DNA from 4 places in the Bordetella genomosp. 13 genome. Region 2 is predicted to be linked to each of the others. Evidence: predicted binding sites of a transcription regulator. Region 2 holds the regulator's gene; each other region holds the start of a gene.
What was found. The regulator LexA, encoded in region 2, represses DNA repair genes until DNA is damaged. The targets are predictions, from matches to a motif close to ACTGTATNNNNATACAGT.
Positions count from the first base shown of each region.

Region 1: CAL15_RS11345 (ATP-dependent helicase) is a predicted target of LexA. The motif match lies at 2,628-2,645, and genes of this name have one in related genera.
Region 3: CAL15_RS04910 (VRR-NUC domain-containing protein) is a predicted target of LexA. The motif match lies at 3,613-3,630, and genes of this name have one in related genera.
Region 4: imuA (translesion DNA synthesis-associated protein ImuA) is a predicted target of LexA. The motif match lies at 3,514-3,531, and genes of this name have one in related genera.

Region 1 covers NZ_CP021111.1:2,502,990-2,510,079, reverse strand. Annotated here, with positions in the region: gene CAL15_RS11355 (DUF72 domain-containing protein) at 1-523, opposite strand, end outside; gene CAL15_RS11350 (kelch repeat-containing protein) at 543-2,498, opposite strand; gene CAL15_RS11345 (ATP-dependent helicase) at 2,692-4,842, shown strand; gene CAL15_RS11340 (magnesium and cobalt transport protein CorA) at 4,952-5,959, shown strand; gene CAL15_RS11335 (thermonuclease family protein) at 6,059-6,718, shown strand; gene CAL15_RS11330 (ABC transporter substrate-binding protein) at 6,825-7,090, shown strand, end outside.
Region 2 covers NZ_CP021111.1:2,094,275-2,101,364, reverse strand. Annotated here, with positions in the region: gene lon (endopeptidase La) at 1-1,450, shown strand, start outside; gene CAL15_RS09480 (tripartite tricarboxylate transporter substrate-binding protein) at 1,659-2,633, opposite strand; gene lexA (transcriptional repressor LexA) at 2,878-3,525, opposite strand; gene CAL15_RS09470 (amino acid aminotransferase) at 3,760-4,962, opposite strand; gene uvrB (excinuclease ABC subunit UvrB) at 5,065-7,090, shown strand, end outside.
Region 3 covers NZ_CP021111.1:1,053,968-1,061,057, forward strand. Annotated here, with positions in the region: gene CAL15_RS04895 (beta-eliminating lyase-related protein) at 1-1,722, shown strand, start outside; gene CAL15_RS04900 (DNA topoisomerase IB) at 1,746-2,804, opposite strand; gene CAL15_RS04905 (type 1 glutamine amidotransferase domain-containing protein) at 2,935-3,486, shown strand; gene CAL15_RS04910 (VRR-NUC domain-containing protein) at 3,659-5,326, shown strand; gene CAL15_RS04915 (ATP-dependent DNA helicase) at 5,440-7,090, shown strand, end outside.
Region 4 covers NZ_CP021111.1:3,188,404-3,195,493, forward strand. Annotated here, with positions in the region: gene CAL15_RS14290 (efflux transporter outer membrane subunit) at 1-238, shown strand, start outside; gene CAL15_RS14295 (Rpn family recombination-promoting nuclease/putative transposase) at 283-1,230, opposite strand; gene ypfH (esterase) at 1,402-2,106, opposite strand; gene CAL15_RS24775 (methyl-accepting chemotaxis protein) at 2,208-3,257, opposite strand; gene imuA (translesion DNA synthesis-associated protein ImuA) at 3,552-4,244, shown strand; gene CAL15_RS14315 (Y-family DNA polymerase) at 4,174-5,706, shown strand; gene CAL15_RS14320 (error-prone DNA polymerase) at 5,716-7,090, shown strand, end outside.

The DNA.
Region 1 (7,090 bases), 410 kb from region 2:
TGTGGTGGCGGAACTCGGCCGACATGGTCAGGCCTTGCATGCGGCTCGCGCACTCGCGCACGCGGGCGATGCCGCGCGCATCGCGCCGCACCCACGGCGGAAACTGGAAATGGATGGCGCCCAGCTGGTCCGTCATGCGCAGCGGTTCGACGGCCAGCATGAAGCGATGCCACAGTTCATCAATCCAGGGCTCGGGCAACTGGTTGTCGAACAGTGTGTCGGGCGCGTCGGGCCAGTCGCGCCGCAGGTCTTCCGGCAGCGCCTTCAACGGGATGCGATGGCCGGTGAAGGCGCGAAAGGCCTTCATGTTGAAGACGAACCCCGGCGGCGTGCGCTGGGTCCACAGATAGGCCGTGTAAGGATCGGGCAGGGCGTAGTAGCTGGAATCGACCTCGACCGTGTCGAAATGGTCGGCATAGAAGCGCAGGCGCGATTCGGCGTCTTTGGCGTGCGGTGGATAGAAGCGGCCGCACGCCAGCAACGTGGGATCGGTCCAGGACGCGGTGCCGACCAGCAGGCTCATGATCATTCCGACCCGCGCGCTACGGCACGTATCGCTCCACGGACCCCATGACGGAGCCTGCATCGGATCCGCCCAGCACCACGGCCTGTCCGCCAGGCAGGGGCGCCGCGGCGGCGCGGTGCCTGCCCGCGGTCAGGCTGCCGGCGGTCGTCCAGGCATTGACGTCGGGGTTGTAGATCTCGGTGGAGTTCAGGAGGGCGGCGGTGGCGTCGCGCCCCGCGGCGACCAGTACCCGCCCGTCCGTCAACAGCGTCATGGTGGCCAGCCTGCGGACTTGGTTCATGGTGCTGGTCGTCCAGCTCGAATCCGCCGGGTCGTACAGCCAGGCGGTACTGCTGCCGTCGGCGATGGACAGGATCTTGCCATTTGCCAGCGCAACGCTTTGCGTGGTGGGATTGCCCGCCATGCCGCCCACGGCCATAGGCGTCGTCGGAGTGACCAGGTCCGTGGGAAACAGCTCCGCCGATTGCAGGAGCGCGCTGCCGTCGATGCCCCCTGTCACCAGCACGGCGCTGCCGTCCGCCAACAGTGCGGCGCCGTGCTGCGCGCGCGGCCCCGAAAGCTGACGGGGCAGCAGCGTCCACACGCCCGTGGCCGGATCGTAGATTTCCGCCGTAGCGTGGGCCTGGATCGAGCCGTCGTTGGTGGTACCGCCTATAGCCAGCACCCGTCCGTCGGGAAGGCGCGTCGCCGTATGGCTTTGCCTAGGCTCGTTCAACCAGCCGGTCGCGGTCCAGGTGTTTGCCACGGGATCGTAGAGCTCGGAATGGTTCGTCGCGGGGGAGGACGGCAGAGGCGAGCCCCCTGTGACGAGCACGCGTCCGTCGGCCAGCAGCGTGGCGGTGTGACCCGAGCGTGGCACCAGCATCGGCGCGGCCGCGGTGAATGAATCGCTGGCCGGGTCGTATATCGTCGCGTCGCCGATGGGGCCGGTTGGGCCATAGCCGCCAGCGAGCAGGACACGGCCATCGTTCAGGGCAACGGCCGTGGCGTCGCGGACGGGCGTCGGCAGCGCGGCGGAAATACTGGTCCAGGCGCCTCGTCCCGTCACTGTGATGCGCACCGACGACTGCGCGCTGCCGGCATCGTTGTATGCCGTGATGGTGTACGGCGCCTGTGCCTGCAGGGCGGACGGCATGCCGGAAATGACGCCGGTCGTCGCGTTGAGACTCAGGCCGGCCGGCAGCGCGGGGCTGACGGAGTAGCCTGTCGGCGCGCCGCCGGTGACGTGCGGCGTGTTCGCAGGAATGGCCTCACCGGATACGTACAGCGGCTCGGCCGCGTCGTAGCTCAGGCTGGCGGGCGCCTGCAGTGCCGGCTGCACCGAGATGTCGAGCGTCGTGCCGATGCTGCCCGCGGCGTTCGTGCCGGTGACGGTGTAGGTGGCGACAGGCGTCTCGGCCTGGGGCGTGCCGCTGATCACGCCGGTTTCCGGATGCAGGTCCAGTCCGGCGGGCAGCGCGGGGCTGACCGTGTAGCCGGCAATGGGCCCGCCCGTGCTGGTGGGCGTGTTGTCGGGTATGGGCGTGCCCACGGTATAGGCGACGGCGCTGTCTCGGTAGCTGAGGCTGGCCGGCGCGGCGATGCGCTCGCGCACTTCGATCTCGAGGCGCGCCGTGGCGCTACCCGAGGCGTTCTGCGACGTCACGACATAGATTGCCGCGGCGCTGGCGGCGGTAGGCGTACCGGAGATCACGCCGGTGGCCGCATCCATCCCCAGGCCGGCAGGCAGGGCCGGCTCAATCGTAAAGCTGTCAACGGCCCCGCCGCTGACGCGCGGCTCGTTGGGCGCGATCGCGACCCCTGTCTCGTAGATGGCCGACGTCATCGCATAGCTCAGTCCCGCGGGCGCGTCGGGATCGTCGTCCCCACTGCCGCCGCATGCCGACAACGAGAACAGCACGATGCCGATGAGCAAGGTGTAGAAGCCGCCACGGGCGCGGCGTGCCGCGTCTGGTGTCCGAACGGAAATCATGGGGTATGCCCTTCTTTTTTGAAGCGGGTTTGCGAGCTTGACCGGGTGGGAAACGCGACGCCTACGCTGAACCGCGAGCCGTCGCGCCGCTAACTATACCCGCCGTTTCCGGGCGGTGTGTTACTTTTTCCTGTTCAAATATCCAGTAATCTCTCCGGCTGGTTTCCGCGCAATTCCGTCTTTGCCTATCCCCATGTCCGATCCCGACTCCAGCCACGCCGATGCGGGGCGCGCCTTCACGGACCGTTCCTCCGAAGCCGGGCGTGCCTCGACGGCCCGCCCCGACCCCTTGGCCGATCTGAATCCCGCGCAGCGCGAGGCTGCCGAGTACGGCGCGGGGCCAGAAGGCCCGAGTCAGGCGCTGCTGGTCATCGCGGGGGCGGGCTCGGGCAAGACCAGCACGCTGGCGCATCGCGTGGCGCACCTCGTCCTGCGGGGCGCGGATCCGCAGCGCATGCTGCTGCTCACGTTCTCGCGCCGCGCCGCGCAGGAGATGGAGCGGCGCGTGGGCGGCGTGCTGCGCCGCGCGATGAACCTGGGCGCCGGCCAGTCGGCGCCGCCGCTTCCCTGGTCGGGCACCTTCCACAGCGTGGGCGCGCGGCTGCTGCGCGAATATGCCGCGCGCATCGGCCTGTCCGACTCCTTCACCGTGCACGATCGCGGCGATGCCGAAGACCTGATGGGCATGGTGCGCCACGAACTGGGCCTGTCGGCCACCAGCGAGCGCTTTCCCTTGAAGGGCACGTGCCTCGCCATCTATTCGCGCGTGGTCAACAGCCAGGCGCCCATCGCCGACGTACTGGCGCAGGTCTTTCCATGGTGCGCCCAATGGGAAGACGAATTGAAGCGCCTGTTCCGCGCGTACGTGCAGGCCAAGCAGGCCCAGCAGGCGCTCGACTACGACGATCTGTTGCTGTACTGGGCCGAAATGATGCGCGACCCCGGCCTGGCGCGCGAGACCGGCGAGCGCTTCGATCACGTGCTGGTGGACGAATACCAGGACACCAACCGGCTGCAGGCCGACATCCTGATCGCGCTCAAGCCGCAGGGGCGCGGACTGACGGTGGTGGGCGACGACGCGCAGGCCATCTATTCGTTCCGCGCGGCCACGGTGCGCAACATCCTCGACTTCCCGCGGCAGTTTCCCGATGGCGCGCATGTGGTCACGCTCGAGCGCAACTACCGCTCCACGCAGCCCATCCTGGACGCGTCCAACGCGGTGATCGGCCTGGCCCCCGAGCGCTATGCCAAGCAGCTGTACACCGATCGGGCCTCGTCGCAGCGGCCCGAACTGGTCACCGTGTCGGACGAGGCCGGCCAGGCGCGCTGGGTTGCCGACCAGGTGCTGGCGCTGCGCGAAGGCGGCGCCACGCTGAAGTCGCAGGCGGCGCTGTTCCGCGCGGCCAGCCACAGCGTCGCGCTCGAGCTCGAGCTGACCCGCCGCAACATCCCTTTTGTGAAGTTCGGCGGGCTGAAGTTCCTCGAGGCCGCGCACGTCAAGGACCTGTTGTCCATCCTGCGCTGGGCCGAGAATCCGCGCACGCGCATGGCCGGGTTTCGCGTGGCGCAGCTGCTGCCGGGCATCGGCCCCGCCACCGCGGGACGGCTGATGGACGAGCTCGCGCAGGCCTCCGAGCCGCTGGACGCCATGCGCGCGTTCAAGCCCGGGGCGGGCGCGCGCGACGAGTGGACGGCTTTCGTGCAGACGTACGCCGCGCTGCGCGCGCCCGGCCACCACTGGCCCGCGGACGTCGAGATCGCGTTGCGCTGGTACGGCGACCAGATCGAACGCCTGTACGACGGCGACGCCACCATGCGCCGCGCCGATCTCGAGCAGCTGGCTCGCATCGCCATGGGCTATCCCACGCGCGAGCGCTTTCTCACCGAGCTGACGCTCGATCCGCCCAACGCCACCAGCGACGAGTCCGGCGCGCCGCTGCGCGACGAGGACTACATGATCCTGTCCACCATCCATTCCGCCAAGGGGCAGGAGTGGCGCGCGGTGTACGTGCTGAACGCGGTGGACGGCTGCATCCCTTCGGACATGAGCACGGGTGACAGCGAAGAGATCGAGGAAGAGCGCCGCCTGCTGTACGTGGCCATGACGCGCGCGCGCGAACGGCTGCAGATCATCGTGCCACAGCGCTTTTACGTGCACCAGCAGAACGGCATGGGCGACCGCCACGTCTATGCCTCGCGCACGCGCTTCATTCCGCAGCCGCTGCTGCCGCTGTTCGACCACCTGCCCAAGCCGCCCGAGCTGCCTCATGGCCGCGGCGAGCGCGCGGCGCAGTCCGCGCCGGTGGTGGACCTGGCCAGCCGGATGCGCGGCATGTTCTCGTAGCGCGGCCGCGCCGCGCCTGTGCCCGGCGGCGAATGCGGCGCGGCACTATCATGGTGGCGGCGGGGCGATACCAGATCATGCCTGCCGCAGCATTCATAGAGGAGCAACCATGTCCCAGGACGTCCCGCCCGCCGCCCAATTCGACCAGACCACCGTGGTGGCTTCCGTCGCCTATGTCGATGGCCGCCGCGACCACGACGTGCCGTTGGAAGAGGTGCACCGGTACGCGGGCCAGGAGCACAGCCTGCTGTGGATGGGCCTGCGCAATCCGCCTGCGGACCTGCTGTCGCAGGTGGTGCGCGCGCTGGGCGCCTGCGAGAAGAACGTCGAGGAAATGCTCGAGCCGCACCGGCGCGCCAAGATCCTGGACTACGGCAACATGGTGCTGGTGGTGGCGCCCACGGTCGAGGTCGAATCCGAACGCCCCTTGTTCGGCGAGACCCAGCTGCTGATCGGCGAAGGGTTCCTGGTCACCGTGCGGCGCGGCGCCGTCGCGCCCCACACCTCGCTGCGCGAGCGTCTCGAGGCCGTGCCGGACCTGCTGCGGCGCGGCAGCGACTATGTGGCCAGCGAGCTGCTGGACATGCTGGCCGACCGCTATCTCGCGGCCGTCACCAAGCTGGAGACGGTGGTCGAGAACGCCGAACAGAAGCTGCTGATCCGCGGCGCCAAGGACGCCGACATCCGCCGGCTGTACCGGCAGCGCCGCGACCTGCTGCGCATGCACACCGTCATCTCGCCCATGACCGAGATCTGTCGCCGCCTGGCCCGCGTCGAGATGCCGGCGGTGGACATACATGCGCGGCCATACTTCGGCGAGGTGGCCGATCGCATCCAGCGCATCGACGAACTGATCAACGCGCTGCGCGAGGCCCTGGCCTTCGCGTTCGAAGCCAGCCAGATGATCGCGCAGGCGCAGCAGAACGACACCACGCGGCGCCTGGCCTCCTGGGCGGCCATCCTGGCGGTGCCGACCGCGGTGGCCGGGCTTTACGGCATGAACTTCGAGTACATGCCCGAGCTGAAATGGGAGTGGGGCTATCCGCTGACGCTCTCCATGATCGGGGCGGCCTGCGGCGTGCTGTATTGGCGATTCCGCCGCTCGGGCTGGCTGTAGGGGCGATTGCGGCATGCGCGCGGCAAGAGCGCGCTCGGGCCGCCAGGCTTGTGGCAAACTGCCGGCCACATGAGTGACGCGGAGTCTGTCTTGTCCAGCATGTTCGTAAGGCCTCGGCGCGGCGGGCAAGCGCGCGGCGCCCGCCGACGCGGCGCCCGCCGCCTCGGCGCCGGCATCGCCGCGCTGGTGCTGGCCGCGGCCGGCGTGCTGGTGCAGCGTTATCTGCCTTTCGGCGAACCTTCCGACGGGCCTTCGGGTCCGCCGGCCGGACGCGACGCCGCGCAGCGTGGCGAGCCCTACGAATTGCGCGGTCGCATCGTCGACGTGGCCGACGGCGACACCGTCACCATGCTCACCTCCGACGGCCAGCGCCGCATCCGCCTGGACAGCATCGATGCGCCCGAGGCGGGCAACGGCGCCAACCAGCCGGGCCAGCCTTATGCCGAGGCCTCGCGCAAGCACCTGGCCGGCCTGGTGGCGGGGCGCTACCTGCGCGCCCAGTGCCACGAGGCCGACCAATACGGCCGCGACGTCTGCACCGTGCGGCTGGACGACGGGTCATCGGCCAACCGGGCACAGGTCTCGGCCGGCTATGCCTGGGCCTACACGGCGCGCCGCGGCGCCTACCTGCGCGATACGGCCATGCCGGGCCTGCAGCGCAACGCGCGCGAAGCGCGCCAGGGCCTGTGGTCGCAGCCGGGCGCGGTCGAACCCTGGAAGTGGCGCTATGAATGCTGGCGGCAGCGCAAGTGCGGCTGACGCGCATGCGGTCATGCCGATACGCGCGCAAGCGGGCGCAATCCACCATTGTGCGAGAGGCAGCGTTTGCTATTCTGTGCGGCTGCAAGGTCTTGGGGGCATTTTCATGATCGGACGGTTGTGGCGATACACCGCTGCGGTGCTGCTGGCGCTGCTGATGGCCGCCTGCTCGCGAGAGGATCCCATCAACAGCCCCTATACCGCCGACGCGCTGGCCGAGAACGCCCTGTACACGGCCTTCGTCAGCCGCTCGCCCAAATACCTGGATCCGGCCAGCTCTTACTCGGTGGACGAAACGCCGTACACCTACAACATCTACGAGCCGCTTTACGGTTACCACTACCTGAAGCGACCCTACGAGCTGGTGCCGCG
Region 2 (7,090 bases):
GGTCAAGGAACGCATCCTCGAATACCTCGCCGTGCAGCAGCGCGTCGACAAGGTGAAGGCTCCCATCCTGTGCCTGGTCGGGCCTCCGGGCGTGGGCAAGACCTCGTTGGGCCAGTCCATCGCGCGCGCCACGAACCGCAAGTTCGTGCGCATGGCGCTGGGCGGCGTGCGCGACGAGGCCGAGATCCGCGGCCACCGTCGCACGTACATCGGCTCCATGCCCGGCAAGATCCTGCAGAACATGAGCAAGGTCTCCGTGCGCAATCCGCTGTTCCTGCTGGACGAGATCGACAAGCTCGGCATGGACTTCCGCGGCGATCCCTCGTCGGCGCTGCTCGAGGTGCTGGATCCGGAACAGAACCACACGTTCCAGGACCACTACATCGAAGTCGACTTCGACCTGTCGGACGTCATGTTCGTGGCCACCAGCAACACGCTGAACATCCCGCCGGCGCTGCTGGACCGGATGGAGGTCATCCGCCTGTCCGGCTACACCGAGGACGAGAAGATCCACATCGCTCGCGACCATCTGCTGCCCAAGCTGATGAAGAACAACGGCGTGAAGGATGACGAACTCACGGTGGACGACAGCGCGCTGCGCGACATCGTGCGCTATTACACCCGCGAGGCTGGTGTGCGCGCGCTGGAACGCGAGATCGGCAAGATCTGCCGCAAGGTGGTTAAGAAGCTCCTGAGCCAGAAAGACCAGGCCGAGAGCGGCGCCGCCGCGCCCGTGACGGTCGACGCCGACAACCTGAACGACTATCTGGGCGTGCGTCGCTACACGTTCGGCATGGCCGAAAAGGAAAACCAGGTGGGCCAGGTTACCGGTCTGGCGTGGACGGAAGTGGGCGGCGACCTGCTGACCATCGAAGTCGCCGACATGCCGGGCAAGGGCAACATCCAGCGTACGGGCTCGCTCGGCGACGTGATGAAGGAATCGGTCGAAGCGGCCCGCACCGTGGTGCGTTCGCGTGCTCGGCGCCTGGGCTTTGCCGACAGCGTGTTCGAGAAGCACGACATGCACGTGCACGTGCCCGAGGGCGCCACGCCCAAGGATGGTCCGTCGGCCGGTATCGCCATCACCACGGCGATGGTCTCCGCGCTGTCGGGCATCCCGGTGCGCGCCGACGTCGCCATGACCGGCGAGATCACGCTGCGCGGCGAAGTCCTGCCCATTGGCGGCCTGAAGGAAAAGTTGCTGGCGGCCCACCGCGGCGGCATCAAGACGGTGCTGATCCCCGAGGAAAACGTGAAGGACTTGGCCGACATTCCGGACAATGTCAAGAACTTCCTCGAGATCGTGCCGGTCCGCTGGATCGACAAGGTGCTCGAGCTGGCGCTGGAGCGCCTGCCCGAACCGCTGGCGGAAGAAGAGGCCGTCAAGGAATCCATGGTGGCCAAGCCCGTCGAGCCGTCGAGCTCCAGCGACACGCTGATCAAGCACTGAAAGAGGCCCAGCCTCCAGCGGTGTGAAAAGGGGCGCAGTCCGCAAGGATTGCGCCCCTTTCTTGTTCGTGCTGCCGCTTGCTAGCCGTGCAATACGAACCGCTCGTTGCTCTTGAAACCGGCCAATATGGGAATGCGCTGGCCCGGCTGCACATGAGCCGGCGCTTGGGTCAGCATTGGAAACGGGCCCGTGCGCACATGGGCACTGATCACTCGATGCGCGCGCCGGCGGCTTTCACCACCTCGCCTGCCTTCTTCCAGTCGTCCTTCAGCAAGGCCTGGAAGCGGGCGGCCGGCAGCGAGCCGGCTTCCACGCCGAGGCCGGCCAGCCGCTTCTGCACGGCCGGATCCTTCAGCACTTTTTCCACTGCGGCGTTGATGCGTTCCACCTCCGCGGACGGCGTGCCGGCCGGCGCCAGCAGGCCCAGCCACGAATCGAACACGTAGCCAGGCAAGCCGGCCTCGGCCACGGTGGGCAGGTCGGGCAGGAACTGCGAGCGCTGCTGGCCGGAGTAGGCCAGCAGCTTGACGCGCGGGTCGTTGCGATAGGCCAGCATGCCTACGGTGGCGCCCGTCACCACTTCCACACGGCCGGCCAGCAGTTCGGTGACGGCGTCGCCGGTGGATTTGGTGGGAATGTGTTGCAGCGTCAGGCCGGCCTGCGCGGCCAACAGCGCCGTGGCAAGGTGCGATGCGCTGCCGTTGCCGGCGGAGGCGTAGTTCAGTTTGCCCGGCTGTGCGCGAGCGCGTTCGATGAGGGTGTTCAGACTGTCGATGCCGGACGGCGCGGACACGCCCACCACATAGCCCGTGGTGCCCACATACGATACGCCGACGAAGTCCGCCACGGGATCGTATGGCAGCTTGGCGTATAGATGGCCGGCCAGGTGATGGCTGGCGGCGGCCAGTACCAGCGTGTTGCCATCGGGCGTGGCTCGGGCAACCTGTGCCGTGCCCAGGCTGCCGCCCGCGCCGGCGCGATTCTCCACCACCACCGTGGCTTTCAGTTCCTGCCCCAGTTCATTGCTGAACGTACGGGCCACGGCGTCCTGCGTGGCGCCCGGGCCGTACGGCACGATGATGCGGATGACACGCTCGGCGTGCGCCGTGCCGGCCATGCCCGCGAGCAGGGCGGCGATGGCGCCCGCCAGTTTCAGGCGGGAAAAACGAAAGGGAAACTTCATTGCTGAGTCCTGGATGTAAGGTTTGCTGCCACGCGCGCGGTGGGCGGCGAACCGGCGATCTTATCGAGTGGCCGGTGGCGGGCCAAAGACAAAAACGCAATAAACATAGGCGCAGGCACGGGCCGGATCATGTGCGGCACCGGGCGGCGCATGCAAGAAGCCCTCGACGGGCGGCGCCGCGTCGAGGGCTTTCAGTTGGCCGGGTGCGCCGCCTTCATCATGGATGCATGGCGGGTTGGCGCGATCAGTGCAGGGCGTGGGTGCGGATCAGGCCGACGGCGACGCCTTCGAGCGCGAAGTCTTGCCCGGGCTCGACAATGATGGGGGAGAAGTCGGGGTTTTCGGGCAGCAGCTCGATGCGGCCATTGGCGCGCTGCAGCCGCTTGACGGTGACATCGTCGTCGATGCGAGCCACCACGATCTGGCCATTGCGAGCTTCGGAGGCCTTTTTGACGGCCAGCAGGTCGCCTTCGAGAATGCCGGCATCGCGCATGCTCATGCCGCGCACCTTGAGCAGATAATCGGGCGCCTGATCGAACAGGGCGGGGTCCACGCCGACTTCGCGCTCGACGTGCTCGGCGGCCAGCATGGGACTACCCGCCGCCACGCGGCCGACCAGGGGCAGCAGCAGGTGGGCGAGCGTCGTGACGGCAGAGGGCGCCGCGACGGTTTCGTCGGCCGCCTTGAGACGAATGCCGCGCGAGGCGCCCGCCGTGAGCTCGATGGCGCCCTTGCGCGCCAGGGCCTTCAGGTGGTCTTCGGCAGCGTTAGGCGAGCGAAAGCCCAGCGCCTGGGCGATCTCGGCGCGGGTGGGCGGAAAGCCGGTGCGCGCGACCGTCTGGCGAATGAGGTCGAGAATTTGCTGTTGGCGTTCCGTGAGTTTCGTGGCCATGGCGATGATCCGGGTAGCGCTGGACGCGGACTGTATGTATATACAGCGCCATTCTGGGGGACGCAGCAGAAAATTGCAAGGCGCGCCAGGGCGCGGTTTGTTTCAACACAAATCCGCGGCGGTGCGCGTCTCGACGTTGCGTCCGGGCGAATGACTGCGCTGCCGAAGCTGCCATGACACCGCACACGAAAACGGGGCCCGCAGGCCCCGTTTCGCAGCGCAATGCCGGCCGCCTTACTTGATGACGGCAGCGATGGCGGCAGCGACCGTGTCGATGTTGCGGCTGTTCAGCGCGGCCACGCAGATGCGGCCCGTGCTGATCGCGTAGATGGCGTGCTCTTCGCGCAGGCGATCGACCTGCTGGGCCGTGAGACCCGAGTACGAGAACATGCCGCGCTGGCGCAGCACGAAACTGAAGTCCTGCGTGGCGCCATGCGCCTTGATCTTGTCCACCAGTTGCTGGCGCATCAGGCGGATGCGGTCGCGCATGCCGGCCAGTTCCTGTTCCCACATCGCGAACAGCTCGGGCGTGTTCAGGACCGTGGACACGACCGTGCCGCCATGGGTGGGAGGATTGGAGTAGTTGGTGCGGATGGTGCGCTTGAGCTGGCTGAGCACGCGCGCGGCCTCGTCCTTGTCGCCAGCGACCACGGTCAGGGCGCCCACGCGTTCGCCGTACAGCGAGAACGACTTCGAGAACGACGAGCTGACCAGCATGGTGATGTCCAGGTCGGCGAACAGGCGCACCACCGCGGCATCTTCCTTCAGGCCCGCGCCGAAGCCCTGGTAGGCGATGTCCAGGAACGGGACCAGATTGCCAGCCTTGACCACGTCGGCGATCTGCTTCCATTGCTCGGGCGTGGGATCGACGCCCGTGGGGTTGTGGCAGCACGCGTGCAGCACCACGATGGTCTGTGGCGCGGCGGCCTTCAGGTCGGCCAGCATGCCGTCGAAGTTCAGGCCGTGCGTGGAGGCGTCGTAGTAGCTGTAGGTGCCCACCGGAAAGCCGGCGCGCTCGAACAGCGCACGGTGGTTTTCCCAGCTGGGATCGCTGATCAGCACCTTGGACTGCGGCAGCAGTTGGCGCAGGAAGTCGGCGCCGACCTTCAGCGCGCCGGTGCCGCCCAGCGCCTGGGTGGTGAGGACGCGGCCGGCCGCGGCCAGCGGCGAGTCGGCGCCCAGCAGCAGCGCCTGCGCGCCCTTGTTGTAGCCCGCGATGCCTTCGATGGGCAGGTAGCCGCGCGCCGCGGCCGCCTCGATGCGCGCCACTTCGGCTTTGCGGACGGCGCCCAGCAGGGGAATGCGCCCTTCGTCGTCGTAGTAAACGCCCACGCCCAGGTTGACTTTGCCGGGGCGGGTATCGGCGTTGTACTGCTCATTCAGGCCAAGAATGGGATCGCGCGGCGCGAGTTCGACGGAAGCGAAGAGGTTGCTCATGGGCGTTGAATCGGTGGGTGGACGCACTACCGGGTGCTGTGGATAATGGGGGGTTTACCCCGACAGAATGTCTTCATACAGACATCTTGGAAAAAGTCTAGCATGCCGCCCGATTCCGGATACGTCGACTACCCCGGCAGCCCCTTTCACCTGTACCAGCCCTATCCCCCCGCGGGGGACCAGCCCACGGCCATCGAGGGCCTGGTGCAGGGGGTGCAGGACGGCCTGATGTACCAGACGCTGCTGGGCGTCACGGGCTCGGGCAAGACCTACACCATGGCCAACGTCATCGCGCGGCTGGGACGGCCGGCGCTCGTGCTGGCGCCCAACAAGACGCTGGCGGCGCAGCTGTACGCCGAGATGCGCGAGTTCTTCCCGCGCAATGCGGTCGAGTACTTCGTCTCGTACTACGACTACTACCAGCCCGAAGCCTATGTGCCGACGCGCGACCTCTTCATCGAGAAAGACTCGTCGATCAACGAGCACATCGAGCAGATGCGGCTGTCCGCCACCAAAAGTCTGCTGGAGCGGCGCGACACCGTCATCGTGGGCACGGTCTCGTGCATCTACGGTATCGGCAATCCCGGCGATTACCATGCCATGGTGCTGATCCTGCGGGCCGGCGACCGCATCTCGCGCCGCGAGATCCTGGCGCGCCTGGTGGCCATGCAGTACACGCGCAACGATGCCGAGTTCACGCGGGGCACGTTCCGCGTGCGCGGCGAGACGGTGGACATCTTTCCGGCGGAAAGCCCCGAGCTGGCGCTGCGCATGACGTTGTTCGACGACGAGGTCGAGACGCTGGAGCTCTTCGATCCTCTTACCGGCCGGGTGCGCCAGAAGCTGCCGCGCTTCACCGTATACCCGGGTTCGCATTACGTCACGCCCCGCGAGACGGTGCTCAGGGCCATCGAAACCATCAAGGAAGAGTTGCGCGAGCGCCTGAAGCAGCTCACCTCCGACGGCAAGCTGGTCGAGGCGCAGCGGCTCGAGCAGCGCACGCGCTTCGATCTCGAGATGCTGCAGGAACTGGGCTTCTGCAAGGGCATCGAGAACTACTCGCGCCATCTGTCCGGCGCGGCGCCAGGCGAGCCACCGCCGACCCTCATAGACTATCTGCCGGCCGACGCGCTGATGTTCATCGACGAAAGCCATGTCACCATCGGCCAACTGGGCGGTATGTACCGCGGCGACCGCGCCCGCAAGGAAACGCTGGTGCAGTACGGGTTTCGCCTGCCGTCGGCGCTGGACAACCGTCCGCTGCGGCTCGAAGAGTTCGAGGCGCGCATGCGCCAGTGCACCTTCGTATCGGCCACGCCGGCCGCCTATGAACAAGAGCACGCCGACAACGTGGTCGAGCAGGTAGTGCGGCCCACCGGCCTGGTCGACCCGGTGGTCGAGGTGCGGCCGGCGCGCACCCAGGTCGACGACCTGCTGGGGGAACTGAAGCAACGCATCGCGGCGGGCGACCGGGTGCTGGTGACCACGCTGACCAAGCGCATGGCCGAAGACCTGACCGACTTTCTCACCGAGCATGGCGTCAAGGTGCGCTACCTGCACTCGGACATTGACACGGTCGAGCGCGTGGAGATCATCCGCGACCTGCGGCTGGGCACCTTCGACGTGCTGGTCGGCATCAACCTGCTGCGCGAGGGGTTGGACATTCCCGAGGTCTCGCTGGTGGCGATCCTTGATGCCGACAAAGAGGGCTTCCTGCGTTCCGAGCGCAGCCTGATACAGACCATCGGCCGGGCCGCGCGCAACCTGAATGGCCACGCCATCCTGTACGCGGACCGCATCACGGACTCGATGCGGCGCGCCATGGACGAGACCGAGCGGCGCCGAACCAAGCAGCTGCAGCACAACCAGGAGCACGGCATTACCGCGCGCGGCGTCAGCAAGGCCGTGCGCGAACTGATCGACGGGGTGGTGGCGCCGGCCAGCCACGACACGCTGGAAGCCGCCGTGCCGGCCGAAGCGCTGACCGACGAGAAGGCGATGGCCCGCGAGATCAAGCGCCTGGAAAAGCAGATGATGGACCACGCTCGCAACCTCGAATTCGAGCAGGCGGCCGCGGCCCGGGATGCGTTGAACGCGCTGAAGAAGCGGGTGCTGATGGATGGGGCGG
Region 3 (7,090 bases), 1.0 Mb from region 2:
TCGGCTACCACCGGCGGCCTGGACAGCATGCTGGAGCCCACGGGGAACATCAAGGTGGCGCAGGAGAAGTTCGCGCGGGCCGTGGGCGCCGATCACGTGTTCTTCGTGACCAATGGCACGTCGACATCCAACAAGATGGTCTATCAGGCCGTGACCAAGCCGGGCGACATCGTCATCGTGGATCGGAACTGCCACAAGTCGCATCACTACGGCATGGTGCTCTCGGGCGCCCAGCCGCTGTATGTCGAAGCCTTTCCCATGACCGAGTATTCGATGTATGGGGCCGTTCCGTTGCGCACCATCAAACAGGCGCTGCTGGACCTGAAGCAGGAGGGGCGGCTGGACAAGGTGTCCATGGTGACCCTGACCAACTGCACGTTCGACGGCCATATCTACAACACCCGCCGCGTCATGGCGGAATGCCTGGCCATCAAGCCGGATCTGATCTTCCTGTGGGACGAGGCGTGGTTCGGTTTCGCACGCTGGTCACCCTTCCTGCGCCCACGCACGGCGATGGGCGCGGCCGCCGCATTGGAAAGCTGGCGAGCGGATCCGGCGGCCATGGAGGCGTGGGAGGCCCAGGCCAATGAGTTGGGACAGGATCTGGATCCGCGGGATCCGCGGCTGCTGGAACGGGAGCTGGTGCCGAATCCGGAGAAAATGCGGATACGCGTCTACGAGACAGACTCGGTACACAAGTCGATGTCGAGCCTGCGCCAGGGGTCTCTGGTGGCCGTGCGCGACGAGGACTACGACCATCATCTCTCGGCTTTCCACGAGGCCGTGTTCATCCATGCGTCCACGTCGCCGAACGCGCAGATTATCGCGTCGCTGGATGTCGCCCGGCGGCAGATGGAGCTCGAAGGGTACGAACTCGTCATGCGCGCGATCGAGGTCGCGCTGGCGATCCGGCGCGAAGTGGCCTCGCATCCTCTCATCTCGAAGTACTTCAGCGTGCTGGGCGCCGACAAGATGGTGCCCCCGGAGTTTCGCACGTCCGGTTTCCTGGACTATCTGGCCGCGGGCGCGAACTGGCTGACCGCCGTGAAGGCATTGAAAGAGGACGAGTTCTGCCTGGATCCCACGCGGCTGACGCTGGTTTGCGGGACCGCGGGCTACGATGGAACCGCCTTCAAGAACCTGCTGGCATCCAAGTACAACATCCAGCTGAACAAGACCTCGCGCAACAGCGTGCTGCTCCAAAGCAATATCAACAACACCCGCAGCGACGTGGCCGCGCTGATCAAGGTGCTGCTGGAGATTTCGCAAGGAATCGAAGCCAGGCTGAAAGAGGAAGGCGAAACGGGGCAGGCGGCATTCGCGGCCAAGGTGAAGAGCCTGATGGAGGACGTTCCGAACCTGCCCAACTTCAGCCGCTTTCACGACGGGTACCGCCAGGACCCCGGCAGCAGTACGTCGGAAGGCGACATGCGTACCGCGTTCTTTGCGGCATACAACGAGGCGGACTGCGAGTATCTGCCGCTGGCGAGCCCCGCGCTGGACGATCGGCTGTCGAATGGTCCCGAACTGGTCTCCGCCAACTTCGTCATTCCCTATCCGCCCGGATTTCCCATCATGGTCCCGGGGCAGGTCATCGACGCCGACACGATCCAGTTCATGCGCAAGCTCGACGTCAAGGAGATCCACGGGTACAACGCCGCGCGCGGCATCAAACTGATCAAGCCGGCGGCCATCGGACGCCAGCCCGGTGCGCCGGAGTGAAGCGAGCCTGCGCCGCCGCGCGGTCAGGTCGTGAGAGCCTGCAGGAACGCCAGCAGCCGCCTTTCCTCGGCCGTCAGCCCGCGCGGCGTGTCCGGCGCGCGGGCGTCGGCGGCCAGCGTGCCTTCCAGGTAAGCCTCCATCACGGCAGGATGGATGTAGCACGAGCGACAGACGGCCGGGGTGTTGGCCAGGCGCTGGGCCACGCGCTTCACGACTTCCGTCAGCTGTTTGCGGGCCGCGGTGACCGACCGCGATTCGCCTTCCGCCGGGCCCAGCTCCATCCTCAGCGCCGAGTAGGCGTACAGCGTACCCGCCCAGGTGCGGTAGTGCTTGGCGGTGAAGTCGGCGCCGCTGGCCTCGCGCAGATAGTCGTTGACCAGATCGGAATCGACGGCCCGCGGTTCGCCCGACTCGTCCAGGTAATGGAATAGCTGCTGCCCCGGCAGGTCGAGGCAGCGGCGCACCAGGCGCGCGATGCGCCGGTCGGCCACCGTGACGTCGTGCGGCACGCCGCTCTTGCCCACGAAGCGCAGGCGGATGCGGTCGCTGCCCACCTGCGCGTGGCGGCGGGTAAGGGTGGTCAGTCCGAACGACTGATTGGTGCGGGCGTATTCGCGCGAGCCGATGCGGATCCGGGTAAGTTCCAGGAGGCGCACCAGCGTGGCCGCGACCTTGTCGCGGGACAGGCCGGGCAGATCCATGTCGCGCGTGATGCGCGCGCGAATGCGAGGCAGGCACAGGCCGAATTCCACCAGCTGGCCGTACTTCTGTGCGTCGCGCACCGCCGTCCAGTCAGCGTGATAGCGGTATTGCTTGCGGCCGCGCGCATCGCGGCCCGTGGCCTGGATGTGGCCCTGAGGGTCGGGGCAGATCCATACGTCTGTGTAGGCGGGCGGGATCGCCAGGGCCTGGATGCGGGCGATCACGCCGGGGTCCGTGATGCGCTTGCCCTGCGTGTCCAGGTAATGGAAGGCCTTGCCGTTCACCCGCCGCCGGCGAAAGCCGGGGCGGCTGTCGTCGGCGTAGACGAGGCCGGCGCCCGTCGTCGACGGCAAGGGGATCAATATGTCGGGGGCGTTCATGTGCGCCCGTTGAGCAAGCAGCGTGCCTGCAAGGGGCATGCGCCTTGCTGCACTTTGCACGGCGGCGCGGGCGGCCCCGGTGCGCCGCGCAGTCGTACCCGGTAAGCGGGGCCACGCACCAGGAGCACACATGGCAACTCTTCAAGATCTGACCGTCGCGATTCTCGCCGTCGATGGATTCGAGCAAGTCGAACTCACGGGCCCGCGCGATGCACTCAAGGCTCAGGGCGCGCGTACGGTGCTGGTTTCCGCCAAGACCGATCCCATCCTGGGCATGCACCACGACAAGCCGGGCGACCGCTTCGACGTGGACCTGACGTTCAATCAGGCGGAAACCGAGACGGGCAACTTCGACGCGTTGCTGTTGCCGGGCGGCGTCATGAATTCCGACGAGATTCGCATGCAGCCCAAGGCGCAGGCCATCGTGAGCGCCATGATCGAGGCCGGCAAACCGGTGGCCGTGATCTGCCACGGCGCGTGGCTGCTGGTCTCGGCCGGCGTGGCGCGCGGCCGCAAGCTGACCAGTTGGCCGTCGCTGCAGGACGATCTGCGCAATGCCGGCGCCGAGTGGGTGGACCAGGAGGTGGTGATCGACGGGAATCTGATCACCAGCCGCAAACCGGATGACATTCCCGCATTCAGCAAGGCGTTCATCGAGGCGCTGCAGAAAGTGCGGCGCTGAGGCATGCGGCGGGCGGCATGCGGCGTGCGGCCAGGCGGAGGCTGCGAAACCTGGCCGGGGCGGTGAACGACAGAATAGCCATGGCGAGCGCCCGGGCGTGGAAGCGGCCGCGGGGTTATGATTGCCACTGGATATATATCCAGTTTTCAAGGCCGCCCGCGCCCCGTCCGGCATGTATCCCCCGCACCGCTACTACTACCTGCACAACTTTCAACAAGCGCTCGACTGGCTGGCCGCGCGTTACGCCGACGTGCTTTCCGCGGCCGAGCAGGAGTTTCTTGGCGCCTTCCCGGCTTTGCCCACGCCTTCGCGGGCGCTGCTGGTGCGGCTGTTGATGCGGCGCTCGGCCGTGCACCGCGCCGAGCGCCTCCATTACGAAGAGATCGGGCCGGTCGAGGCAGCCGCGCAGCCCCTGCTTGCGCTGGGCTGGCTGCGCGCCGACCCTGTGCTGGACTGGCCGCAGTGGGCCGCCCTGCACACCAAGGAAGAGCTGGCGCGGCGCTATCCGCAGGCCGGGCTGCGCGCCTCGGCGCGCAAGGCGGAATTGCTTGCCGGGCTCGAGGCCTTTCTCGGTCCGCCCGAAGCGCGGCCGTGCAGCGGCTGGGGCGCCGCATCCGAAGAAGCCATCTGGTCGGTCGAGGTGGCGCCGCTGGTGCAGCGGCTGCGCCTGATGTTCTTCGGCAACCTCGACCAGAGTTGGGCCGAGTTCGTGCTGGCCGACCTGGGCATCTTCCAGTACGAGAAGGTCGAGATCGATGCCGCGACCCGCGCCTTCCAGCGGGCGGAAGACGTGGATGTCTACCTGGCGCTGCAAGCCGTGCGCGATCGGCTGGACGAGGCCGAACCGGACGAGGCGCCGGCGCTGCGCGCGCAACTGGCCGCCTGCGAGACCGCGGCGCCGTGGCTGGCGCGCCGCCACGCCAAGGTGTGGTTTCGCCTGGGGCAGTGGTGCGAACGCGCCGCGGTCTGGGCCGAGGCCGAGCTGGCCTATCGCGCCAGCGCCTATCCCGGCGCACGCCAGCGGCTGATACGCGTGCTCGAGCGCCAGCAGCGCTATGCCGAAGCGCATGCGCTGGCCGCGGATGCGCTGGCCCGTGCGGAAAGCGAAGCCGAGCGACAACTGGTGTCGCGCATGCTGCCGCGGCTGGCACGGCAGGCCGGTCATGCGGCGCCGGCGCGCCGTGCGCGCCTGGCGCCCGAACCTACCGTGCTGACGCTCGAACGGCCGTACGACGCGTCCAGGGTGGAGCTGGTGACGCGCGACCACTTCGCTGGCGATGGGGCGTGCGTGCATTGGGTGGAGAACGGCCTCATCAATTCGCTGTTCGGCCTGCTTTGCTGGGACGCCATCTTCCAGCCGCTGGCCGGCGCCTTCTTCCATCCGTTCCAGCGCGGGCCCGCCGACCTGCACGAACCCGACTTTCGGGCGCGCCGGGCACGGGCCTTCGACGCGTGCCTCGCCACGCTGCGCGATGGCGGACATCGCGCGCGCATCCTGGCGCGCTTCGAAGAGAAGGCCGGCATACAGTCGCCGTTCGTGTTCTGGGGCATGCTGACGCGCGAACTGCTGGAGATGGCGCTGGACTGCATTCCGGGGGAACACCTGGCGCTGTGGTTCGAGCGCCTGCTGGACGACCTGAAGACGAACCGCTCGGGGCTGCCCGATCTGGTGTGCTTCTGGCCGGCAGAGCGCCGCTACGAGCTCATCGAAGTAAAGGGGCCGGGCGATCGCCTGCAGGACAACCAGGTGCGCTGGCTGGAGTATGCGGTGGCGCATGGCCTGCCTGTGCGGGTGTGCCATGTGCGCTGGGCGACGCCGGCCATGGAGCAAGCGGCATGAGCCTGACTGGCCGGCCCGAGGGCGAATGCCGGGCCGCGGAGCGCGAAGGCGCGTCCATACGCCCAGCGCCTCGCCCTGTCGACGAGAAGCCTTCAGGCAGCGGCGCAGCGACGATGATGCACGTGGCCGTGCGCACGCTGTGCGACTTCACCGCGCGCACGGGAGACCTGGATCTGCGCTTCACGCCAGCGCCCACGGCGCTGGAAGGCATCGCGGGACATGCTGTGATCGCGCAGCGCCGCGGCGAACATGTCGAGCACGAGATCGCGCTGGCGGCTACACATGCCGGCCTGACCGTGCGCGGCCGCGCCGATGGCTACGACCCGCGCGCATGCCGCGTGGAAGAGGTGAAGACCTATCGCGGCGAACTGGATGCATTGCGCGACAACCAGCGTGCGCTGCATTGGGCGCAGGCCCGCGTGTATGGCCACATGCTGTGCGCGTCGCGCGGGCTTGCCCATATAACGGTTGCGGTCGTCTATTTCAACCTCGACACCGAGGTGGAGACCGCCGTGGCCGAGACGCTCGACGCGTCCGCGTTGGCGGCCTTCTTCAATGATCTGTGCGAGCGCTACGTCGAGTGGGCCAGGCGAGAGCGCGCCCATCGCGAGGCGCGCGATGCGGCGCTGGAGACCCTTGCGTTTCCGTATGGCCGGATGCGTGCCGGCCAGCGCGAACTGGCGGTGGCGGTGTATCGCGCCGCGCGCGACGGCCATCCCCTGATGGCCCAGGCCCCCACAGGCGTGGGCAAGACGCTGGGCACGCTGTTTCCCTTGCTGAAGGCCTGCGCCACGCAGGGACTGGACAAGGTGTACTTTCTCTCCGCCAAGGGACCGGGCCATGGTCTGGCGCTGGAGGCGGTGGCGCGGCTGCGGGCGACTCGCGAAGGCGGCCTGCCGCTGCGCGTGATGGAGCTGGTGGCGCGCGACAAGGCCTGCGCGCATCCGGACCGGGCCCGTCACGGCGAGGCCTGCCCGCGCGCAAAAGGTTTCTATGACCGCCTGCCCGCGGCGCGCGAGCAGGCGCTGGCCCGTCCCGAAGCCGCGCTGACGCGCGTGGCGGTGCGCGAGGTGGCGGACGCCCACCGCATCTGCCCGTACTACCTGGGCCAGGAGCTGGCGCGCTGGAGCGACGTGGTGGTGGGCGACTACAACTACTGGTTCGACGGCAGCGCGATGCTGTATGCGCTGACGCTGGCACATCAGTGGCGGGTGGCCGTGGCGGTGGACGAGGCGCACAACCTGCTCGAGCGTGCGCGGCGCATGTACAGCGTGACACTGGCGATGTCCGACGTGCGCGCGGCTCGCGCGGCAGCACCGGCGCCTCTGCGCAAGCCGCTCGACGGCCTGCTGCGTTCGTGGCGGGCCGTGCAGAAAAAGCAGGAGACGCCGTATGCGGCCTATGACATGGTGCCGCAGAACCTGCGCGAGGCCGCGCAGAAAGCCGGCGCGGCGCTTGCCGAGCATTTTGCCAAGGGGCCCTCGTCGCCCGACGACCCCGTGCTGGCCCTGTATTTCACGCTGCTGCAGTTCGGCCGGCTGGCTGACAGCTTCGGCAGCCATGCGCTGTTCGATCTGGCGGTACACGAGGGCGCAGGCTTGCAGGCCAGACCCGAGTCCGAGATCTGCATCCGCAACGTGGTGCCCGCGCCATACCTGGCCAACAGGCATGCGGCCGCACACTGCACGGTGCTGTTCTCGGGCACGTTGAGCCCGCGCGAGTTCCACCTGGACACGCTGGGGCTGCCCGCCAACACGGGCTGGG
Region 4 (7,090 bases), 1.1 Mb from region 2:
TCGCGACGCCTCGCTGCAGGCCGCGCGCGACCAGAGCGCCACCGCGGCCGACCAGGCGCGGCGCCTGTTCCAGGCGGGCAAGACGGATTACCTGACGGTGCTCGATGCCGAGCGCACGCTGGCCGGGGCGGAAAGCGCGCTGGCGGCTTCGCGCGCCGCGCTGTCGACCGACCAGGTGGCGCTGTTCCTGGCGTTGGGGGGAGGCTGGCAGGATACGGCGAAGATTGCCGGCCGCTGAGGTTCAACCCGGAGCGGTTGCCGCCCGGACATAGCCACAAAGAATCAGCGAAAGACCGCGTCGAGCGAGGGAGCATCGAGCAACTGAAGCGCCCAGGACTCGACCTGGGTGGCATCGGCCTCACGCAGGCGCGCCAGGACATCGGGCGGCACGGTACCGAATCGATGCGCGATCTGGCGTTCGAGCAAGGAGATCCGGCCCATTGCCTGACCTTTCGCTCGGCCTTCCTCCAGCCCTTCTTCTCGTCCTTCTTCTCGTCCTTCTGCTCGCCCCTCTTTGCGGGCATGGCGGAATGCGACCCGCTGGTCCATCAAGGCGATTTCGTGCGACAGGGCCGTATAGGCCAATACGTCGTCCGCCTGCATGTCTTCAAGAAGTTGCAACGCCTCGAGTACGGGCGGATGGGTGATCTGGCTCATGAGTGCCTCATTGTTGCTATCGCGCAGGCAACTGGCCCACGCACGCAGAGCAGGCGACGGTAGCGATTCAGCCTTGTCGAGTTCGACGATATGCAGTTGCAGCCTGTCATCGAACTCTATGGCGGGCCGGCAGCCATCTCGCATGGCGAAGCGCCAATCAGCCTGATCCGACAATTTGGGGTACAGATTTTGTCCCAGCAGGCTGATGCCGATGACCGGCTGCAGGCTGTCGTAGTCGTTTCCCCTGCGCAATTGACGGACCAGATTGCGCGCCAGGTAATACATGTTGCGGGCGGGCCAGTGACATTGGCCGAACCGTTGCATCTCGAGTACGTAATAACGGCCGTCCGCGTCCTGCGCGAGGATGTCCACCGAGATCGCCTTGCCTTGGGGCGCTTCGGGCGGGATGTCGGAATTCAGGATGCGAACGATGGAGGTAGGCGTGGCCGGATGACGCACGGCATCGATCAGGTCGGATAGCAGATGCGGATGGCCGCAGAACAGTGCCTTGAAGACGACATCGTTGGACAACTGCAGGCGGCGCGGCCGTTGAAGGAAAGCGGAAGACGTCAAAGCATGTATCCCGGGTGTTGGACTATGCCCGGCAACACTCTAATGACAACCATCTGCCAGCGAAATCGGATCGATTTGTCGCATGTGGCGCAAACATCGCGCATCGCACCCATGGTGCGCCATCCATGGCTGGCACATGACCTCACGCAGGGCTGAAGAGCGGTCTTCCGATCAATGCAGCGACGTCCCCTCGGGCGGCGCCGGATCCATCGCCATCGCCGCCGCCCAGCTGCGCAGCGGCACGCATGTTTGCAAACGATGGATGGCCCGCTGCACCAGCACCGGATGCAGTTCGTGGCCCACGCGCGAGGCCACGTCGATGGTGGAATCGCCGTGCAGTTCGGCCAAGCGGCCCTGCGCGGCCTGCGCATGGGCGACCGGCATCACGGCGTCGTCGGCGCCGTGCAGCAGATGGATGGTGGTGTATGGCGGTGCAGCCTCGGGCAGGGTCGCATAGCGCCCCGAGAAGGCCAGCACGCGGCCGGCCAGGCGATGATGGGCCTGCACGGCCTCGAGCGCCATGATGGCGCCTTGCGAGAACCCCACCAGCGCGGTGTCCGCCGACTTCAGCCGCAGGCTGTACTGCGCCGCCTGCACGTACTCCACCAATGCCGGCAGGGCCTGCGCCACCCGTTCGGGCCGATTTGCTTCGGTGATGTCCCGCACCGAGAACCACTGGCGGCCCGTTCCGCTGCCGTCGTGGGCCTCGAAGCCTTCGGGAATGCGCACCACCGCGCCCGGAAACGCCACGCGCAGCGCAAGCGCCAGCGATTCGAGGCCATCGGGCGTGCCGCCCACGCCGTGCAGCAGCACGAACAGCTGCCGCACCTCGGTGCCGGGGTTGGGCCAGAATTCGATGGAATTGGATGCGGGCATGCGGCAGGACTCCGAAAAACGCACCGGGCGATCTGTCCGGCCCGGTATCCATGGTCCATTCTATCCCCAGCGGCGCGTCGCTCCGGCCAGTGGGCGCGGGATCATTCGAAGTAGCGGCGCGGCTGCTGTTCGATGACGCCGTACCAGCCCAGGCCCGGATAGGTTTCATAGCCCGGCGTCAGGGCGTAGTCGACCTGTCGCTCGCCCGCGCGATAGAAGCCGCGCGCCTGGGCATCGGTATCGAGCAGGACGTAGCGCTCCTGCAGATCGGCGCCATCGGAAGCGGCGATGACGCGTTGCCGGCTGTCGACCAGCAGGCAACGCGTGCGCGCCCATTCCTCGTCGCTCAGCCCGACTGAACGCACGACCGTCTCGGCCTGCCTGGCCCAGTCGAAGAAAATGCCCAGCACGCCCAGCGGCTTGCCATCGCGCTCGGCCCCTGCCCGGATGGCAGTGGCATAGGTGGCGACCTGCGCACCATCCAGCAAGGGTTCATGGCAGATGTCCAGCGCCGCGTAATCGCCGCCATCGGCCGTGGCCATGCCGCGCCGGAACCATTCGGCGTGCGCGACATTCGCGTCGCAAGCGTGCGCATAGCGGTCGGGACGCCCCGTGGCCACAACGCGGCCCTGCGCATCGGCCACCCACAAGTCCAGGTACACCGTGTAGCTGTCCAGAATCACTCCCAGTCGCTGGCTGGCATGGCGCGCGGCCTGGTCGTCCGGGGATTGCAGCAGATCCACCAATGACGAATCGGTGGCCCACCAGCGCACGTCGCACGAGCGTTCGTACAGGTTGCGGTCCATGGTCTCGATCATGTTCAGGGCCAGGTCGCCCAGCCGGCGCCCCTCGTAGCCGCGGATCTCTTCCAGCGTGTTCTCGCCCAGGCGGATCAGGTCGGCGATGGAACCGGCCAGCTCCATCTTCAGCGCATCCGCGATGTGCGTGATCTGTTCGGACACCTGCTGCACCTGGTTGGCCACCACCGCGAAGCCGCGTCCCGCCTCGCCCGAACGCGCGGCCTCGATGCGGGCATTCAGGGAAAGGTATTTGGCTTGCTGGTTGATGTCGACGATGTTCGAGATTTTCTCGTTGGAAATCTTCTCTACGCGGCGCGATAACTCGACGATCATTTCGGGATGATGGGCCATGCTGCTTGCTCCTTTCGAACGGCAAAGAGTTGGACGAGGAGACAGTCTTGATGTCGATCAAGCAGGATGCGTGCCAGGTCATTGCGAAGGAAGATTCGGACGGGGTGGTTGGACTTGTGCCGACGGAAAGGCCCTCATGGCGAGGCACGCTGACGGCATCTGTTGTACGCACCACAATGGGGCACCAAAGCCAGACAATGGGGCGCAAGATCCCCGCATGATGGCCTATTCGGCATCGGCGCCGCCCCACCAAAATACTGTATATTCGTACAGTAGATTTCTGGTTTGTCCACGATGCGCCCCGAACACATCCACCCCGCCCTCTGGCGCGCCACGCAACTGGCGCAGGGCGCCGCGCGCTGCGTGGCCACGGGCCATGCCGCCCTGGCCGGCCAGTTGCCCGGCGGCGGCTGGCCGCTGGGCGCGCTCATCGAGCTGCTGCAACCGCATCCCGGCATCGGCGAGGTCCGCCTGGTGCAACCCGCGCTGGCGCGGCTCGACGGTCCGCGCGCCATCGCGCTGGTGCAGCCGCCCTATGTGCCGCACATCGCCTGCTGGAGCCAATGGCGGCTCGATCCCGCGCAGTTGCTGTGGGTCGATCCAGCCACGCCCGAAGATGCGCTGTGGGCGACCGAGCAGATCCTGCGCCATGGCACCTGCGGCGCCGTGTTGTGCTGGCTGCCGCGCGCCCGGCACGAGGCGTTGCGTCGCCTGCACCTGGCCGCGGCGGGCAGCGACACGCTGTGCTTCGCCCTGCGGCCGGCCACGGCGGCGCGCCAGGCCTCGCCCGCGCCGCTGCGGCTGGCGCTGGACAGCGCGCCGGCGGGCCTGTCGGTGCGCGTGCTCAAGCGCCGCGGTCCGGTATCCGATACCCCGTTTTTCATTCCCTTCGAGCCGGGCAGCCTGCCCGTTCCCCATGCGCCTCTGGATCGCCGTGTTCCTGCACAGCCTGCCGCTGGACGCCGTGCGCCCGCACTGGTGCCTTGACGACGGCGATGCGGGCTGCGCGGTGCTCGAAGCGGCCCGCGTCGTCGCCCTCACCCCGGCGGCCCGGCGGGCCGGCGCGCACGTGGGCATGCGTCGCGCCAGCCTGACGGCCATCGCGCCGCAATGTGCGCAGGCCGAGCGCCAGCCGGCCACCGAAGCCCAGGTGCGCCAAGGCGCCGCGTTCGCGCTGCTTCAATACACGCCGCAACTGGCCATCCCCGACGAGTCCGCCCTGCTGCTGGACGTGGGCGCCAGCCTGCAGCTGTTCGGCGGCCCGCGCGCGCTGGCGCGCCGGGTGGCCGCCACGCTGGCCGATCAGGGTGTGCAGGCCACGCTGGGCGTGGCGCCTACCGCGCTGGGCGCCTGGCTGCTGGCTCACCAGCCGCCGCGCCGCGATAGCGGCATGGCCGCCGATGCGGTCGCCGATGCGCCGCATCGTCGCGCGCCCCGGCGTGCCGCGCTCAGCCTGGCCAGCCTCGAACGCATGCTCGACGGCCTGCCGCTGCGCCTGCTGCCGCAGGCCCAGGAACGCCTCGACTGGCTGAACGACCTGGGCTGCCAGACATTCGGCCAGTTGCGGCGCCTGCCGCGCGCGGGCCTCAAGCGGCGCGGCTGCGGCGCGCTGTTGCAGGCACTCGATACCGCCTATGGCGCGACGCCCGAACTGCATCACTGGATCATCCCGCCCCCCAGCTTTCGCCAACGCATCGAACTGCCCGACTACATCGAGCATGCCGACGCCCTGCTGGCCGTGGCGCGCCGTCTGGCCGACCAGTTGTGCGGCTGGCTGGCCGCGCACCAGCGCGCGGTGCGGCACATCACGCTCGAGCTTTCGCACGAACGCGGCCGCCATGCCCGCCCGCCTACCGAACTGCCGCTGGCGTTGGCCCAGCCGGCCTGGCACGGCGGCCACCTGATCGAGCTGCTGCGCGAACGGCTGGGCCGGTTCGAACTGCCGGCGCCCGTCATCGCCGTCACGCTGCACGCCCCGCAAACCGTGGAGCGTCCGGATGCCAGCGCCACGCTGTTCCCCGATCCCGCCAGCCAACCCGCCGACCATGCACGCTTGCTGGATCTGCTGGCGGCGCGGCTGGGCGCGCAACGCGTGCTGCGCCCGCAGCCCAAGGCCGATCATCGGCCCGAAGAAGCCAATGGGTGGCAGCAGGCGCAGGCCGCGGGCGCCACGCTTCGCACACCCGAATTGCCGCCCGGCCTCGAGCGTCCCTTCTGGCTGTGCAATCCGCCGGTGCCGCTGCGCATCGAACGCAACCGTCCCGTCTACGGCGGCCAGGCCCTGCGCCTGATACGCGGCCCCGAACGCATCGAAAGCGGCTGGTGGGACGGCGGCCTGACCCTGCGCGACTACTTCGTGGCCGAGGACGCCGGCGCCGCGCGCTACTGGCTTTTTCGCGAGCGCGACAGCGAGGACGCGCGCTGGTTCCTGCACGGCCGCTATGCCTGAAGCTCGATCATGTTTGACAACGCCACCGCCGCTCCCGCCGTACTGCCGCCGTATGCCGAGCTGTACTGCCAATCCAACTTCTCGTTCCTGCAGGGCGCGTCCGAGCCCGAAGAGCTGGTGGACCAGGCCTTCGAGCTGGGCTATGCCGCGCTGGCCATCACCGACGAATGCTCGCTGGCCGGCGTGGTGCGCGCGCACACCCAGGCCAGGCGGCTCAACGAGGCGGCGCGCGACGCCTCCTTGAACCACCAACTGCAACTCATCATCGGCGCCAGCTTCACGCTGCGGGCCGGGCCCGGCGCGGCCGACATCAGGCTGGTGCTGCTGGCGCAGACCCGCGAAGGCTATGGCAACCTGTCCGAGTTCATCACCCTTGGCCGCACGCGTGCCGCCAAGGGCGAATACCGGCTCGATGCGCAAGACCTCAAGACGCTGCGCAACCTGCCCGAATGCCTGGCCATCCTGGCGCCTGCCTGCGGCATGGACGCCGACACCCTCATCGCACAGGCGCGCTGGCTGGCGCGCACCTTTCCCCGGCGTGCCTGGCTGGGCCTGACGCTGCTGTACGGCCCGCGCGACGACCTGCACCGCGCGGCCATCGAGCAGGCCGCGCGCGCCACGGACCTGCCGGTGGTCGCGGTGGGCGACGTGCAGATGCACCTGCGCTCGCGCAAGCCGCTGCACGACACCATGACCGCCATACGCACAGGCCGCAGCGTGGCAGAATGCGGCTACGACCTGGCGGCCAATGCCGAACGCCATCTGCGCACGCGCATTCGCCTGGCCAATCTCTATCCGCCCGAGGCGCTGGCGCAGACCCAGGTCGTGATGCGCCGCTGCAGGTTCTCGCTGGACGAACTGAAGTACGAGTATCCCAACGAGATCGTGCCCAAGGGCTACACCGCCCAGTCCTATCTGCGCCGCGAAGCCCTGGCGGGCGCGAAGCGGCGCTATCCCCAAGGCGTGCCCCCGTCCACCCTCACGCAGATCGAGAAGGAACTCGAGCTGATCGCCGAGATGAAGTACGAAGCCTATTTCCTCACCGTCTACGACGTCGTGAAAGAGGCAAGAAGGCGGGACATTCTCTGCCAGGGCCGCGGATCGGCGGCCAACTCGGTCGTGTGCTTCTGCCTGGGCATCACCGAAGTCCGTCCCGAAAGCAGCAGCCTGCTGTTCGAGCGCTTCATCAGCAAGGAACGCGGCGAGCCGCCCGACATCGACGTCGACTTCGAGCACCAGCGGCGCGAAGAGATCATCCAGTACATCTACGAAAAGTACGGCCGGCATCGCGCGGCCCTGACCGCCGTGGTCATCAGCTACCGCCCGCGCAGCGTGCTGCGCGACACCGGCAAGGCCCTCGGCGTGGACCCGGTCATCATCGACA